One region of the Nocardiopsis coralliicola genome, then DNA from elsewhere that is predicted to be linked to it. Evidence: riboswitches for the same ligand, from Rfam matches in the RefSeq annotation. Region 1 holds a riboswitch; each other region holds the start of a gene.

Region 1 (5,408 bases):
GCACCCCGGCGTCCGGCCCGAGCCCGCCGGCGGTGAAGCGGTGTTCGCCGCGAGCGGTGCGCAGAGCGGCGCCGGCGTGGGCGGGTCGGCCATGGAGCAGCTCCAGGCGATGCGCCGCAGCATCGCCCAGCAGCGCGGCGGCGACCACCTCGCGCCGCAGCCCGATGCCGGCGCGGCCCCCTCCGGCCCGATCGACGCCAACGGCTTCCCGACCGGGCCCCGCCCGTCGCACGCCGCGCACAACCAGACCCACCCGGGCCTGCAGAATCCGCAGGCCCCCCAGGGGCCTCCGGGGCACCAGGGCCACACCGGGCACAACCCGAGTCTCGGCGGCGCGCACAACCCGGCCACCGGCGGCCACCCGTCGATGGCGGCCGCAACCGGCCCGCAGCCGTCGTTCGGGGCGCCGCCGCAGCCGGTCCAGCAGCCGGTGCAGCCCGCCCCGCCGGAGCACCCGCATCCTCCGACAGGGGCGCACCCGTCGCTGGCCCAGCACGGCCCGCCGCCCGGTCCGGGGGCGCCGGGCCAGCGGCCGCCGGGGTACGAGCACGAGGCTCCACCGGGCCGGCCGGGGCCGCCCGATCCCCGGTACGGGCCGTCGACCGGGGAGAACCCCGGGTTCGGGGGTAACACCGGACCAAACCCTACTTTTGGGGCCAGTACGGAGGGTGATCCCTCCCTGGGCGCGCTGGGAGCAGCACAGCACCCGGCCACCGCCACTGGCCCCCGACTCCGGCCACGGGTCCAGCACGGGCCCTACACCGACGCCGTCCCCCGCGCCGACTTCGGCCGCCCCGGGGGCGGCGCCGCTGGAACACTCGACGATGCCGTGAATGTCGCGCTCCGCGAGGGGAACGATTTCGCCGAGTCCGTCGCGCGCGACGCCCCCGCCCTGTGGGTGGAGGCGGTCCTGGCGCGCCGCCCGCGGATGCCGTCCGACCTGGAGGCGCGCCTCCTGCAGGGGTCGACACTGCCGATCGACTTCCTGCTCCGCGACGAAGTCCGCGAGGCGCTGCGGCGGGGATTCTGGGACGCCCTCGGGCGCGCCCGCGAATGACGCGCGGGCGGCCGGGGCGCGGTGAGGACCGAGGGAGGCTGGCAGTGACACGGGTGACGACGGCCGATCTGGACCGCCTGGAATTCCGCGCCGTGCAGTCCGGTGATCACGCCGCGGTCGCCGCAGAGCTACTCGCGCTCGCCAACGCGGTGGACGCCGACTCCGAGATCTCCCGCGCCGAACTCTTCGTCCGCGCCGGCGAGCAGTGGGAGATGGCCCAGGAGGCCGAGCGGGCGGCGGGCGCCTACCAGCGGGCGATCGACGACGGCGGCACCACCATCATCGACGCGCGCGCCCTCCTCGCCGGCGCGCTGCTCGAACTCGACCGCGGCCCCGACGCGCAGGCGCAGCTGGCGCGGCTGCACCGGGAGGGCCCGCGGAACCTGCCCACCTTCATCCACATCACCGAAACCCTGCAGGCGCACGGCGACCTTGCGGCGGCGCAGGAGTGGGCGACGCTCGGTGTGGAGCGCTTCCGGCACCAGGACGTCTCCCCGTTCGTGCACGACCTGCTGATGGAGCTGCTGCGGATCCGCTTCCGCATCCGGGTCGACCTGGGTCTGGACGAGGACGCCCTGGACCGGATGCTGGACTAGGCCCGGCCGCGCTGCGCCCTGGCCCGCGCCCCGCTGCGGCGTCCTCGACCGGCGGCCGAGCGGAACGACGGATTCACCCCGGCTCCCGCCGAGCCGGCGCGCCCGCAGCACCGCACGCGGTGGACGCCCGCTTCCGGAAGACACCCGGCCCCGGCTACCGGGGCAGGGGTGTCGGGTGGCTCACTGTCCTGCTGCTCTTCTCGCCCGGGCGCGCCCTCGCGGCGTTCTCCTCAGCCGGGAAGGCGAGGAGGAAAAGCGCCCGCCTGGCCTTCCCCGCCGGTCGTGCGACGGGGGCATCCGGCGGTACCGCTCGCGGTGGACGCCGCCTGCCCCACGCGCCCTAGGCCGCCAGCGAGCGGCCGAGCGCGTACGCCTCGGTGAGGCTGCGGCCCCGATAGGACGCCGTGGCCAGACCTGCCACGTGGTCGTCCCCGTTCACCGCGACCGAGCTGGGGACGTGCCGGAACAGCGGCGCGTCCGACATCGAGTCGCCGTAGGCCGTGCACGCCGCGAGCGGTATCCCCGCCGCGCGGCGGAACCGCTCGGCGATGTCCACCTTGTCCTCCGGGCGCAGGATGCCCCCCGGGGCCGGCGGCCCCGGGAACGGCGGACCGGGAAAGGCCGACGCGGCGACCGTGTCGAAGCCGAACGCGGTGAGGCGGCGTGCGTAGAAGTCCGGCGACATGGTGATGACCATGGAGTGCTCGCCGCGGTCGCGGATGTCGGCGCACACCCCGGCGATGCCGTCGAGGAAGGGCCCGGCCGTGAACGCCGCGGCCACGTGCTCCTCGGTGAGGCCGCGCCAGATCCCGAACAGCTCCGCGGAGAAGGCGCGGGTATCGATCTCTCCGGCGGCCAACCGCTGCTCCAGCACAGTGAGGGCCGGGGTGGTACCAGTGACGCGGGCGATCTCGAGCGACGCCGTGGTGCCGTGCAGGAGGGTGCCGTCCAGGTCGAAGATGTGGAGTCGCGTCATCGCCGCGGAGCCTAGCGCCCGGCCGCCCCGGAGGCAATCCCCAACGCCGCCGCGCCGCGGTGAGAATCCACGATCTTGCGGTGTTCGCGGAGTGGATACCCAAGATGTAGTATCGCTGCGCCGATGGTTCGCGACCGGGGCTGCCCCCCGGAAGCGACGAGAGAGGGAACCCGGTGCGAGTCCGGGACTGCCCCGCAGCGGTGAGCGGGAAGCCGCGCCGGCGCCTTGTGGCGGCGGCGCTCCGACATCCGCCAGAGCACTGGGCGCACGGCGCCTGGGAAGCGGCGGAGATGAGGCGGGACGGTTCGGCCGTCCCACGCCCGCGAGTCCGAAGACCTGCCATCGGTGTGCGCCGCGCGCACGCAGTACGGGGCCTCGAGGGAGGGCGTCGTGCATCGGGGGAACCGGCCGTGCCCGCACGGTCCGGACTGCTTCGCCGTTGCGCCCGCTCGCGGCCCCTCCGGTCGACGACTAGGTGGTTGGAGCGAGCATGACCCTCGACATTCCGAGCGCGTCCGCGGACGCACCCGGTGATCCGTCCGCGCGGATCGGCAGCGAGGTCCGCGAGGCGAGTACCGGGCTGGCCGGCGTATCGGCCGATGCGGTCATCGCCGAGGCCCAGCGCGGCCTCTTCCCCGGCATCAGCGACGCCGAGCTCGAACTCGCCCTGATCATGGCCGCCCGCAGCCACGTCGAAGACGACCCCGACTACTCCCACCTCGCCGCCCGACTCCTGCTCGGCACGCTGCGCCGGGAAGCCCTGTCCTTCGTCTCCGGCTTCCCCGACAGCGCCGGCCAGACCGCGATGGCCGAGCGCTACCCCGGCTACCTGGCGGACTACGTCGCCGCCGGTGTCCGGATCGGCCAGCTCGACCCGGAGCTGCAGAAGTTCGACCTGGAGCGCCTCGGTGCCGCCCTGCACCCCGAGCGCGACCTGCAGTTCACCTTCCTCGGCCTGCAGACCCTCTACGACCGCTACTTCCTGCACAGCGAGGGCACCCGCTACGAGCTGCCGCAGGCGTTCTTCATGCGCGTCGCCATGGGACTGGCACTCAACGAGGACGACCGCGACGGCCGCGCGATCGAGTTCTACGAGCTGCTCTCCTCGTTCGACTTCATGGCCTCCACCCCCACCCTCTTCAACGCCGGCACCCGCCACGCCCAGCTGTCGTCCTGCTTCCTCACCACCGTCGACGACGACCTCTCCGCCATCTTCAAGGGCATCTCCGACAACGCGCTGCTCTCCAAGTACTCCGGCGGCCTCGGCAACGACTGGACCCCCGTCCGCGGCATCGGCGCCCGCATCCGCGGCACCAACGGCCAGTCCCAGGGAGTCGTCCCGTTCCTGAAGGTCGCCAACGACACGGCGGTGGCGGTCAACCAGGGCGGGCGCCGCAAGGGCGCGGTGTGCGCGTACCTGGAGACGTGGCACATCGACGTCGAGGAGTTCCTCGACCTGCGGAAGAACACCGGGGACGAGCGGCGGCGGACGCATGACATGAACACGGCGAACTGGGTGCCGGACCTGTTCATGCAGCGGGTGGAGGCCGACGCGAAGTGGACGCTGTTCTCGCCGGACGAGGTGCCGGACCTGCACGACCTCTACGGGGCGGAGTTCGCCGCCCGCTACACCCGCTACGAGCGGGCCGCGGAGGCCGGCGAGATCGCGGTGTACCGGACGGTGCGGGCCGTCGACCTGTGGCGGCGGATGCTCACCATGCTGTTCGAGACCGGGCACCCCTGGATCACCTTCAAGGACCCCAGCAACCTGCGGTCGCCGCAGCAGCACCAGGGGGTCGTGCACTCCTCCAACCTGTGCACCGAGATCACGCTCAACACCTCGCCCGGCGACGAGGTGGCGGTCTGCAACCTCGGCTCCGTCAACCTCGCCCAGCACGTGCGCGGCGGGCAGCTCGACACCGAGCGGCTGCAGCGCACGGTCACGACGGCCGTGCGGATGCTGGACAACGTCATCGACGTGAACTACTACACGATCCCCGAGGCCGAGCGCGCCAACATGCGCCACCGCCCGGTGGGCCTGGGGATCATGGGCTACCAGGACGCGCTGTTCGAGCTGCGGCTGCCGATGGGCTCGCAGGCCGCGGTCGAGTTCGCGGACGAGTCGATGGAGCAGGTCAGCTACCACGCGATCGCCGCGTCCTCCGCCCTGGCCGCCGAGCGCGGCGCCTACGCCTCCTTCGACGGCTCGCTGTGGAGCCGCGGCGTGCTGCCGGTCGACTCCCAGCGCCTCGTCGCCGACGCGCGCACCGGGGACCTTGAGGCCGACTACACCGTCCGCCTCGACTGGGACGCGCTGCGCGCGGCAGTGCGCGAGCAGGGCATGCGCAACTCCAACGTGATGGCGATCGCGCCCACCGCGACCATCGCCAACATCACCGGTGTCGGCCAGTCGATCGAGCCGATCTACCGGAACCTGTTCGTGAAATCGAACATGTCCGGCGACTTCACCGTGGTCAACCCCTACCTGGTGCGCGACCTGAAGGCGCGCGGCCTGTGGGACGGTGCGATGGTCGCCGAGCTCAAGCGGTACGACGGCAGCCTCGGCCCGATCGACCGGGTGCCCGGCGACCTGAAGGAGCTCTACGCGACGGCGTTCGAGCTCGACCCGGCCTGGCTCGTCGACGCCGCCGCGCGCCGGCAGAAGTGGATCGACCAGGCGCAGTCGCTCAACCTCTACATGGCGGCGCCGAGCGGCAGGAAGCTGGACGCGCTGTACCGGCGCGCGTGGCGGAAGGGCCTCAAGACCACCTACTACCTG
Region 2 (5,408 bases), on a different contig from region 1:
CACCAGCTGCAGGATCCCGGCGCCGTAGGAGCCGGGCGCCGAGCCGAACACCCGCGTCGTCGCGCGCCGGTGGTCGCCGTGCTCGGCCAGGTCGGCACGGGTGTGGGCGCGGACGAAGTTCTGCTCGTCGGGCTCGTCCAGGTCGGCGACGAGCCGCACCGCGTCGTCCAGCATGGCGACGACGTGCGGGAACGCGTCCCGGAAGAACCCGGAGATGCGGACCGTCACGTCGATGCGCGGCCGGCCCAGCTCCGCCAGCGGCACCACGTCCAGCCGGGACACGCGGCGCGACGCCTCGTCCCACTCCGGCCGCACGCCCAGCAGCGCCAGCACTTCGGCGATGTCGTCGCCCGACGTGCGCATGGCCGACGTGCCCCACACCGACAGCCCCACCGACTCCGGGTAGCTCCCGGTGTCGTCCAGGTGCCGGCGCAGCAGCGACTCCGCCATGGCCTGGCCGGTCTGCCAGGCGAGCCGCGAGGGCACGGCGCGGGGGTCGACGGTGTAGAAGTTCCGCCCGGTCGGCAGCACGTTCACCAGGCCGCGCAGCGGGGAGCCGGACGGACCGGCCGGGATGAAACCACCGTCCAGGGCACGCAGCACGTGGTCGACCTCGTCGGTGGTGCCGGCGAGCCGCGGCACGACCTGCTCCGCCGCGAACTCCAGCGCGGCGCGCACGTCCGCGTCGCCGTGCAGCGCCGCCGCAGCCGCGGGATCCCACGCGGCGGCCTCCATGCCTTCCACGAGCGCCCGCGCCTCGGCCTCGATCCGGTCGACCTCCCCGGTCGCCGCGCCGTCCTTCAGCCCCAGCGCGGCGCGCAGGCCGCGCACCGACGCGCCCGCTCCGCCCCACACCTGCGCGGCGCGCAGCACCGCCAGGACGAGGTTGACCCGCGCCTCGCCGCCGGGCGCCTCGCCCAGCACGTGCAGGCCGTCCCGGATCTGGGTGTCCTTGATCTCGCAGAGCCAGCCGTCGACGTGCAGCAGGAAGTCGTCGAACTCCTCGTCGCCGGGCCGCTCCTCCAGCCCTAAGTCGCGGTGCATCTCCGCGGCCCGCATCAGCGCCCAGATCTCGCCGCGCACCGCCGGCAGCTTCGCCGGGTCCATCGCCGCGATGTTGGCGTGCTCGTCGAGGAGCTGCTCCAGCCGCGCGATGTCGCCGTAGCTCTCGGCGCGCGCCATCGGCGGGATGAGGTGGTCGACGACGACGGCGTGCGCCCGCCGCTTCGCCTGCGCGCCCTCGCCCGGGTCGTTCACCAGGAACGGGTAGACGAGCGGCAGGTTGCCGAGGACCGCGTCGGTCGCGCACGCCGCCGAGAGCGCCGCGTTCTTGCCGGGCAGCCACTCCAGCGAGCCGTGCTTGCCCAGGTGCACGACGGCGTGCGCGCCGAAGCCCTGCTCCAGCCACCGGTAGGCGGCCAGGTAGTGGTGGCTCGGCGCGAGCTCGGGGTCGTGGTAGATCGCGATCGGGTTCTCGCCGAAGCCGCGCGGCGGCTGCACCAGCACGACGACGTTGCCGGCGCGCATGGCCGCCAGCACCAGCTCGCCCGCGTCGTTGACGTACAGCTTCCCGGGCGCGGGCCCCCACGCCTCCTCGATCGCGCCGGTGAGCGCCGGGTCGAGGCCGGCGGTCCAGGCAGCGTACTCCTCGCCGGTGATGCGGACGTGGGCGTCGGTGAGCTGGCCGTCGGTCAGCCACTCCTCGTCCTGGCCGCCGGCCGCGATGAGCGCGTGCATGAGGGCGTCGGCCGCCTCGGCCTCGTCCGGCAGGTCCAGGCCGGGCAGCGCGTCATCGCCGCCCAGGTCATAGCCCTCGGCGCGGAGCCGGCGCAGCAGCCGCACCATCGACCGGGGCGTGTCCAGGCCGACCGCGTTGCCGATGCGGGAGTGCTTGGTGGGATAGGCCGACAGCACCACCGCGATCCGCTTCTCCGCGGCGGGGATGCGGGAGAGGCGGGCGTGCGCGGCGGCGATGCCGGCGAGCCGGGCGCAGCGCTCGGGGTCGGCGACGTAGCGCGGCAGGCCGTCCTCGTCGACCTCCTTGAAGGAGAACGGGACGGTGATGATCCGGCCGTCGAACTCGGGGATGGCGATCTGGTTGGCCGAGTCGAGCGGCGTGGTGCCCTCGTCGTTGGCCTCCCACTCCGCGCGCGAGCTGGTCAGCGAGAGGCCCTGGATGACGGGGATGCCGAGCGCGGCCATCCGCTCCACGTCCCAGGACTCGTCGTCGCCGCCGGCGCTCGCCGTGGCGGGCGCACTGCCGCCGGCGGCCAGCACGGTGACGATCAGGGCGTCGAACCGGCCCAGCGCGGTGTACAGCTCGTCGGGGGCGGAGCGCAGCGATCCGGCGAACACCGGGACGCCGGTCGCCGTGCCGGTGGCGTCGATGGCGTCGGCCAGCGTGTGCGCGAACGCGGCGTTGCCGCCGGCCTCGTGCGCCCGGTAGTAGACGATGCCGATCCGCGCCAGCCCGTCCGCCGCGGGCGCATTGCGTTCGGCGAAGCCCCACTGCGGCAGCTCCAGCGGCGGCTCGAAGCCGTCGCCGGTGAGCAGCACGGTGTCGGAGAGGAACCCGTGCAGCCGCGCCAGGTTCGCCGGACCGCCCTCGGTGAGGTAGCGGTGCGCGTCGGTGGCCACGCCGATGGGCACGGTGGAGTGCTCCATCAGCTCAGCGCTGGGCTGCTGCTCGCCGCTGAGGACGACGAGCGGGGTGCCGCGCTCGCGCACCCGGGCGAGCCCGGGCCACAGGTCGTGCGGCGATCCGAGGAGGCGGACCACGACGAGGTCGGCGCCCTCGACGGCGGCGTGCAGGGCCGCGTCGGAAGTACGGGAGGGGTTGGCCCACGTGTAGCCGGCACCGCTGCCGCGTGCGGACAGCAGGTCGGTGTCGGACGTGGACAGCAGCGCGATCCGCGCCGTCATGGCGGCGTTCCTTCCTCGGGGTTCTCGCCCCATCGGCGGTCGGACTGCCGCGGCCAGTGTCTGGCTGCACCCGCGCCGAGCTTTCGGACGGGCGTCACAGTGGCGGAACCGCCCCGGAATCGCACCGGGTTCCTGCAACCGCGGACAGAGGCTCCACCCTAGGGGCCCCGTCCTGCCGCGCTCCACGCGGGGGCCCGCGTCGGCGCGGCCGGCACCGCGCCGCCCGCGTGCTGCGGCAGTGTGCGGCGCCGCGCCGCCCCCCCCCCCGCCGGAGGTGCTCAGCGCTTGCGGCCCACCCCGCCGTACTGGTCCATGCCGCCCGGCGCGCCCACCTCGGTCGGCTCCGGCCGCCACAGCGGGAGCGGCACGATGCCGGGTTCGACCAGCTCCAGTCCGTCGAAGCGCGCGGCGATGTCCTCCGGCGAGCGCAGCAGGTAGGGGAGGCCGCCCTGGGCGTTGCCGTGCTCCATCGCGGCGTTGTAGGCGGGACTGGTGTTGGTTCCGTCGTAGACGGCCAGGTAGCTGCCGGGCGGAAGGGCGCCGACGAGCCGGCGCACGGTGGGCAGCACGTCGCCGTCGGGCAGGTGGCCCAGGATTCCGAGGAGGAGCAGCGCGACGGGGCGGTCGAAGTCCAGCGTCTCCGCCGCGCGGGCCAGGATGGTGTCGGGGTCGCGCAGGTCGGCGTCGAGGTAGGCGGTCGCCCCCTCCGGGCTGCCCGCGAGCAGGGCGCGCGCGTGCGCGAGCACCAGCGGGTCGTTGTCCACGTAGACCACGCGCGAGTCCGGTGCGAGCGACTGGGCGACCTCGTGCGTGTTGTTCAGCGTCGGCATCCCGGTTCCGACGTCGAGGAACTGCCGGATGCCCGCCTCCTGGGCCAGGTAGCGCACCACCCGGACGAGGAAGGAGCGGCCGGCCCGCGCCAGCGCGGTGATCTCCGGGAACGACGCAGCGACCTGGTCGCCGACCTCCCGGTCGATCGGGTAGTTGTCCTTGCCGCCCATCCAGTAGTTCCAGATCCGCGCGGAGTGCGGCACCGAGGTGTCGATCGCCGGCTCGGCGGGCGACGACTGCGCCGCGGCCGGCTGGAAGGGCGGCGCGCCCTCCGTGAGGCCGTCCTGTCCAGTGGGGGTCGTGCCGTCTGCCATGGGGGTCCTCACTCGGTACGTCGCGCCGTCAGGTCCGGAAGCGGGGCCCTGCCGCCGGACGGGCCCGGTGGATCCGGCCTCCCCCGAAAGCCCGCAGTGGCAGAGGTTCCCGCCTTCGCGGCCGAGCATAGGCGCCGGCGCCCGCCGCGGCCGCGCTACCCGTCCGGGGTTTCCGGGGAACCCGGGCGGAGGAAGCGGATGACCGGGTGGCCGGGGCCCGGGGCGACCTCGGCGGCGACGCCGTAGACAGCCTGGATCGTGGCGGGGGTGAGGACCTCCGCCGGGGTGCCTTCGGCGACGGCCGTGCCGCGGCGGAGCAGGACCAGCCGGTCGCAGTACATCGCCGCCAGGTTCAGGTCGTGCATGGCGATCACGGTGGTGACCGGCAGGCTCACGACGAGCTCCATCAGGTCGATCTGGTACTGGATGTCGAGGTGGTTGGTCGGCTCGTCGAGAAGCAGCTCGCCCGGCTCCTGGGCCAGCGCCCGCGCGATCTGCGCCCGCTGCCGCTCCCCGCCGGACAGCGTGTGCCAGGACCGCGCCGCCAGCTCGGCCAGCCCGGTCCGCTCCAGGGCCGCGGCGACCGCCGCGCTGTCCGCCTTCGACTGCGGCGTCCAGGCGCGCCGGTGCGGTGTCCGGCCGAGGGCGACCACCTCGCGCACCGTCAGCTCGGTCTGCGTGTGCGCCACCTGCTCGACCGCGGCGATGCGGCGGGCGGCCGCGCGCCGCGGGACCCGGGCGAGCGGGGTGCCGTCGAGCAGTACCGCGCCGCCGGACGGCGCGAGCACCCCGGACAGTGCGCGGAGCAGCGTCGACTTCCCGGACCCGTTCGGGCCCAGCAGGCCGACCGTTTCGCCCGGCCGGGGCGCGAGCGTCACCCCGTCCAGGATCCGCGCGCTGCCGATGCTCCGTTCGACCCGGTCGGCGCGGAGCCCCTGCCCGGCGGCTTCCGGCGGGGGTGCACCGGGGGGCGCTGCGGAATGGGGAGCGGACTCGTGCCGGGTCATGTCATCCTCCGGGACCGGTAGAGCACGGCGATGAAGGCGGGCACGCCGATGAGGGAGGTCATCACGCCGACCGGGATCTCCTGCGGATCGAGCGCGGTGCGCGCCACCGTGTCCACCCAGACGAGGAACACGGCGCCGGCCAGCGCGGCGATCGGCAGCAGCCGGGCGTGGCCCGAGCCGGTGAGGGCACGGGTGGCGTGCGGCAGCACGAGCCCGACGAAGCCGATGGCGCCCGCCGAACTGACCAGCGCCGCGGTGAGCAGCGCGGTCGCGATGAGCAGCAGCAGGCGAGCGCGGGCGACGCGCACGCCGAGCGCGGCCGCGGCTTCCTCGC
Region 3 (5,408 bases), on a different contig from region 1:
CCGGTGGACGCGCATCCGGGGCCCGACCATCGCCGGCGGTGCGGTGGCGCGGCAGATCGGCGCTGCCGCCGGCGGGCACCGCTCGGCCGCTGATGCCTGCGTGGGGTCTGCAGCAGCCCTGGATTGCTGGGGACGCCGACCGTTCTCCGACCGCGACCCCGCGGCCACCGGCGCCCCAGGGCCTCTCCGTCTCAGCAGCCGCACGGAAGCGGGAGCCCTCTGCGGCTCCACGGTGACCTGCCGCGGAGGTCTCGGATACCCGCACGGCAGGCGCGGCCGCGCCGCGCCTGGCGGGGACAGCGGTCCGGCGGCGCGTCTCGGGAACCGCGCCGCCCGCGGAACGCCGCACCGCCGCGCGGACAGCCGCCGCGGAAGCCGGGAACACCCGTGGCCGCGCCGCCCGCACGGTCATGCCGCACCGCCCATGGCCGTCGGCCCGCCGGCGCGGTCGGCGGCAGTGCCGCGGTGGACGGCAGCGCCCAGCGCGGCAGCGTCGACCTCGGCGACCGGGAGGTGGTCGGCGCCGAGGCGGGTGGCCAGGTTCGCGGCCAGGCCCAGCCGCAGCGGGCCGGCTTCGCCGTCGACGACGACCGAGGTGACGCCCATGCCCGCGACGTGGTCGGCGGCCTGGAGCGCGCGGGCGACGGCGCCGCGGCCGCCGGTGGCCCTGCCGTCGGTGACCAGGATCAGCAGCGGCCGCATCCGCGGGTCGCGCAGCCGCTCGCGGCGCAGCACCCGCGCCGACTCCAGCAGTCCCTCCGCGACCGGCGTTCGGCCGCCGGCGGGCAGTGCGTCGAGCCGGGCCGCGGCGATGTCGACCGAGCGGGTCGGCGGCAGCGCCAGCTCGGCGCTGCTGCCGCGGAAGGTGACCAGGCCGACCTTGTCGCGCCGCCGGTAGGCGTCCAGCAGCAGCGACAGGACCGCGGTCTTCACCGCCGCCATGCGCTTGCGCGCGGCCATGGAGCCCGAAGCGTCGACGCAGAACAGGACGAGGTTGGCCTCCTGCCCCTCGCGGACGGCAACCCGCAGGTCGCCCGGCCGGATCTGCAGGGGCCGCCCGCCCGGGGCGCCGCCCGGCTCGGAGGCGGTGTCTCCGCCGGATCCGGCCCGCGGACGCGTCGCGGCGGTGCGCACCGTCTCCACCAGGTGGATCGCCGACCCGCTCCCGGCTCCGGGCTCCACGGCGCCGACCCGGCGCCCGCGGGTGCCCCGGGCACGACTGCGGCGGCCGTCAGCGCCGGCGCCGGTGCCGCGCGCCGTGAAGGTGCGCGGGCGGTACGGCTTCTCCGCGGCGACCGGTGCCGCGCCGGGAGCGGGCTGCTGGCCGGCCTCCTCCTCGGGCTCGGAGGTGTCGCCGGACGGGGTGTCGGGCGGGGTGTCGTTGTCCGCTCCGGGACCGTTCTCCGGTGCCGGGGCCTGGGGGCCGCTGTCCTCCTCGCCTCCGTCCGAGGACTCCTGCTCGCTGCCCTCCGGGGCCTCCGGCGGCGCTGAGTCGTCGGGGCCGCCGTCCGGGCGGTCGGGCTCCGGCTCGGGCTGCGGCGGGTCGGGCTCGGGCTCGTCGTCGCCGAGGATGCGGTCGAGCAGCTCCTCGTCCAGGCCGGGGGCGTCGAACGGGGCGCGGCGGCGCCGGTGCGGCAGAGCCAGCAGGGCGGCGCGGCGGATGTCGGCACGAGTGACGGCGCCGCGGCCCTCCCAGGCAGCGTGCGCGACAGCGGTGCGGGCGGTGACGAGGTCGGCGCGGAGCCCGTCGACCTCGAACGCGGCGCATACCTCGGCGATCTTGGTGAGGGCGGCATCGGACAGCCGGACCGTGCGCACGGCGTCCCGCGCGGCGGCGATCCGCTCGGCCAGCGCCTTCTCGGCCGGCCGGTAGCGCTCGGTGAACGCCTCCGGCTCGGCGTCGAACGCCATCCGGCGCCGCACCACCTCGACGCGCGCGGCCGGGTCGGCCGGCGCGGCGACCTCGACGGTGAGACCGAAGCGGTCGAGGAGCTGCGGGCGGAGCTCGCCCTCCTCGGGGTTCATGGTGCCGATGAGCTGGAAGCGCGCCGGGTGCTCGACGGAGAAGCCGTCCCGCTCGACCGACGCGCGCCCGGTCGCGGCGGCGTCCAGAAGCAGGTCCACGAGGTGGTCGTGGAGGAGGTTGACCTCGTCGACGTAGAGCAGGCCGCGGTGGGCTTTGGCGAGCAGGCCGGGCTCGTAGGCGACCTGGCCGCGGGAGAGGGCCTGTTCGAGGTGGAGGGAGCCGAGGACGCGGTCCTCGGTGGCGCCGACCGGAAGTTCGACCAGGCGCACCGGCCGGCTCTCCACCGGCGTGCCGGGCTCGAAGGGGCCGTCCGGCGAGGTCTGGGCGGGGTCGCCGGGGTCCACCGAGAAGCGGTCGCCCTGGTAGACGCCGATGGCGGGGAGGAGAGGGGCGAGCGCGCGGGCCGCGGTCGACTTGGCGGTGCCCTTCTCGCCGCGCACCAGCACGCCGCCGATCTCCGGGGAGACACTGGTCAGGGCGAGGGAGAGGCCGAGGTCGTCGAGCGGCTCGGTGTCGCAGCCGACGATCGCGGAAAACGGATAGGGCGATGCCCGCAATGGCATGGGAGGCTCCCGCTCGTTGCGCCATGGGTGGAACAGGCGCGGGGCCGGTCTTCGGACTGGCCGGGTCCCCTGTCAAGGGGCCCAGTTCACCGCAGCGGGCCTGTGCCGGACTCTCACCGGCTTCCCAGATTCTCCCCTTCGCGCCGCATCTCCCGCCCGTCCTCCGGGACGGTACGAAAGGTGGGCGATCGGGGCACCCCACGCCTCCGCCACGATAACGTCAGGGCCATGACGGCTGATCAGCGCCCTCCCCTCCCCGCCGGCGGCACCGGGAACGCCGCCGCAAAGACGCAGGAAGCAGCGGAGGCCGGGGCGGCGCAGGACGCTCGCGGCAGCGCCGGCAGCGCAGGGTGCGCCGCGGGGACCTCACCGGAACCCGGCCGCGGACCTGCCGCAGCCGGAGACTCCTCGGAAGCGGGGGACGCCGCGGTGACCGTGATCGGCATCGGAGCGGACGGCTGGGCGGGCCTGCCCGAGCGGCTGCGCCGGCGTGTGCTCGGCGCCGGTGCCGTGCTGGGCGGCCGCCGCCACTTGGCGATGCTGCCGGACTCCCCCGGCCAGGACCGGCGCCCCTGGCCGTCACCGCTGCGCGAAGGGCTGCCGCACCTGCTCGGCGCGGTGCACGGGCGCTCCGTGGTCGCGCTGGCTTCGGGCGACCCGCTGGTGTCGGGGATCGCGACCGCGCTCATCGACCTGCTCGGACCGGACGCCGTCGAGGTGGAGCCGGCCCTGTCGTCAGTGGCGCTCGCGCGGGCGCGGATGCGCTGGCCGGCGGAGCGCTGCACCGTCGTCACCCTGGTCGGACGCGACCCTCGCCTGGTGTTGCGGCACCTTTCCCCGGGGCACCGGCTGCTGGTGCTGTCCGCGGACGCGTCGACCCCGGCCGGCGTCGCCCGCCTGCTCGACTCCGCGGGCTACGGGGCAAGCACGCTCACGGTACTCGGCGACCTGGGTGCGGACCGGGAGTCGCGCACGTCGGGCACCGCGTCGGACTGGGCTGCGGCGCCCCCGGAGCTGCCCGCACTGCACGTGCTCGCGGTGGAGTGTGCCGGGCCGCCGGCGTACGGACTGCTGGCGGGGCTTCCGGACGACGCGTTCGAGCACGATGGGCAGCTGACCAAACGCGACCTGCGCGCCTCGGCGCTGGCCCGGCTGGCGCCGGCGCCCGGTGCCCACCTGTGGGACATCGGCGCGGGCTCGGGCGCCGTCGGTATCGAGTGGATGCGGTCCCACCCGGCCTGCACGGCAACGGCAGTCGAGGCCGACGCCGGCCGCGCCGCCCGCATCGCCCGCAACGCGGGCCGCCTCGGTGTGCCCGGCCTCCAGGTCGTCCAGGGCCGGGCTCCCGGCTTGCTGCCGGACCTCCCCGCCCCGGACGCCGTCTTCATCGGCGGCGGCGCCACCCGCCCGGGCGTCCTCGACACGTGCCTGGACGCGCTCCTTCCGGGCGGCCGCCTCGTCGTCCACGGCGTCACCCTGGAAACCGAACAGCTCCTCGCCGCTGCCTTCCGGAGCCACGGCGGCGACCTCACCCGCATCGCCGTGGAAACCACCGCCCCCATCGGCGCCTTCACCGGGTGGACGCCGTCCCGGACGGTGACGCAGTGGTCGTGGGTGAAGGGGTAGCCCTGCTGGACGGGCGCTTCCCGCCGGCGCCCAGGACACCGGGGCCACCGCGCCTAGACCTGGCGCCTGCGCGGCCGGTCAGAGGGATGCGGCCCCGACCAGGACCAGAACCGCGGCGGCGACCGCGCCGGTGATCGCGAAGGCGAGCCGGTAGGGGTGCCGCTCGGCCCAGGGGAGGAGCCCCGGATACGTCTCGGCGAACCGGCGGGGGTCCACGGGGCGGCCGGGGCCGCCGCACGGCACGCCGAGCGCGTCGAGGAGCCGGTCGATGTCGGCGCGCGCGTAGGCGCCGCTGGGCACCCTGATGACGAGGCCGCCGTCTCCGCCGAGCAGGAAGAGGCTCTCGCTGGATGCTCCGCGCGGAGCGGTGATCACCGCGCGCACCGCGTGCGTGACGCGGGAGCGGTTCCGGCGCCGGGTGGAGAACGCGCCCCGCACGGTGATCTCGTCCCCGGTCAGAGTGATCCGGGCGCGGTAGAGCGCCACGGTCCCCGCCGCGGTCATCGCTGCGAACGCGGCCCCGACCGCCACCGCGAAGAAGGCCGGCGCCGCACCGGAGGCTGCCGCGGCGGTCAGAGCCGCACCGGCGACCGCCGCCACGGCGAGAACGGCCAGCCCGGCCCCGCGGCTCGGCCGCACCACGAGACCCGCACGGAAGTCCCGGACATCACGCACAGACCACGCGCCCTTCGTCGGTGCTCCCAGTATCAGGCAGCGCCGGAGCCGCCCGGCCTTCCCGCCCCCGGCCCGTCGGGAACGGCGCGGCCAATGGCACCGGACCGGCGCGGATCAGCACGGGCGGGTGTCAGGCGCGGATCCGGTCGGCCAGGTCCGCGAGGTGGCGCCGGACCTCGTCGAGGTCGCGGGTGAGCCCGGCGCAGACTCCCTCCTGGCCGGGGCCGGGATCAGGGTGGCGGTGCAGGCGCAGTTCGCGCGCGGCGGCCAGGGCGGCGTTGAGCCAGAATCCCGCGCGCCGTGACCAATGACCGGCGGCGGCACTCCCGACCAGGGCCGCGCGGGTCGGCGCGTCATCGCGGAGAAGTGTCCACAGGAGGGCGTGGTCCCACCCGGGCCGGTAGCGGCCGGCCCATTCCCAGTCCAGGACCACGGTCCGGTGCGGGCCGAGCAGGAAATTCGACGGCAGTGCGTCCCCGTGGGCAAACGTCCACGCATCGGGGCCGAGCACGGTGTCG

Evidence for each region. Region 1 has a riboswitch for cobalamin ahead of ACYVGT_RS06705 (ribonucleoside-diphosphate reductase subunit alpha). Riboswitches for the same ligand answer to the same signal wherever they lie in the genome.
Region 2: another riboswitch for cobalamin. It lies ahead of cobN (cobaltochelatase subunit CobN); the one in region 1 lies ahead of ACYVGT_RS06705 (ribonucleoside-diphosphate reductase subunit alpha).
Region 3: another riboswitch for cobalamin. It lies ahead of ACYVGT_RS06370 (VWA domain-containing protein); the one in region 1 lies ahead of ACYVGT_RS06705 (ribonucleoside-diphosphate reductase subunit alpha).

What each region holds. Positions count from the first base shown of each region.
Region 1 is NZ_BAAGXT010000006.1:2,010-7,417, forward strand. It holds gene ACYVGT_RS06690 (NYN domain-containing protein) at 1-1,057, shown strand, start outside; gene ACYVGT_RS06695 (hypothetical protein) at 1,102-1,653, shown strand; gene ACYVGT_RS06700 (HAD family hydrolase) at 1,994-2,629, opposite strand; cobalamin riboswitch at 2,737-2,987, shown strand; gene ACYVGT_RS06705 (ribonucleoside-diphosphate reductase subunit alpha) at 3,120-5,408, shown strand, end outside.
Region 2 is NZ_BAAGXT010000005.1:174,932-180,339, forward strand. It holds gene cobN (cobaltochelatase subunit CobN) at 1-2,922, opposite strand, end outside; cobalamin riboswitch at 2,957-3,080, opposite strand; gene ACYVGT_RS06410 (SAM-dependent methyltransferase) at 3,201-4,067, opposite strand; gene ACYVGT_RS06415 (ABC transporter ATP-binding protein) at 4,223-5,074, opposite strand; gene ACYVGT_RS06420 (FecCD family ABC transporter permease) at 5,071-5,408, opposite strand, start outside.
Region 3 is NZ_BAAGXT010000005.1:161,654-167,061, reverse strand. It holds gene ACYVGT_RS06370 (VWA domain-containing protein) at 409-2,589, opposite strand; cobalamin riboswitch at 2,615-2,750, opposite strand; gene cbiE (precorrin-6y C5,15-methyltransferase (decarboxylating) subunit CbiE) at 3,019-4,215, shown strand; gene ACYVGT_RS06360 (hypothetical protein) at 4,294-4,857, opposite strand; gene ACYVGT_RS06355 (phosphotransferase family protein) at 5,021-5,408, opposite strand, start outside.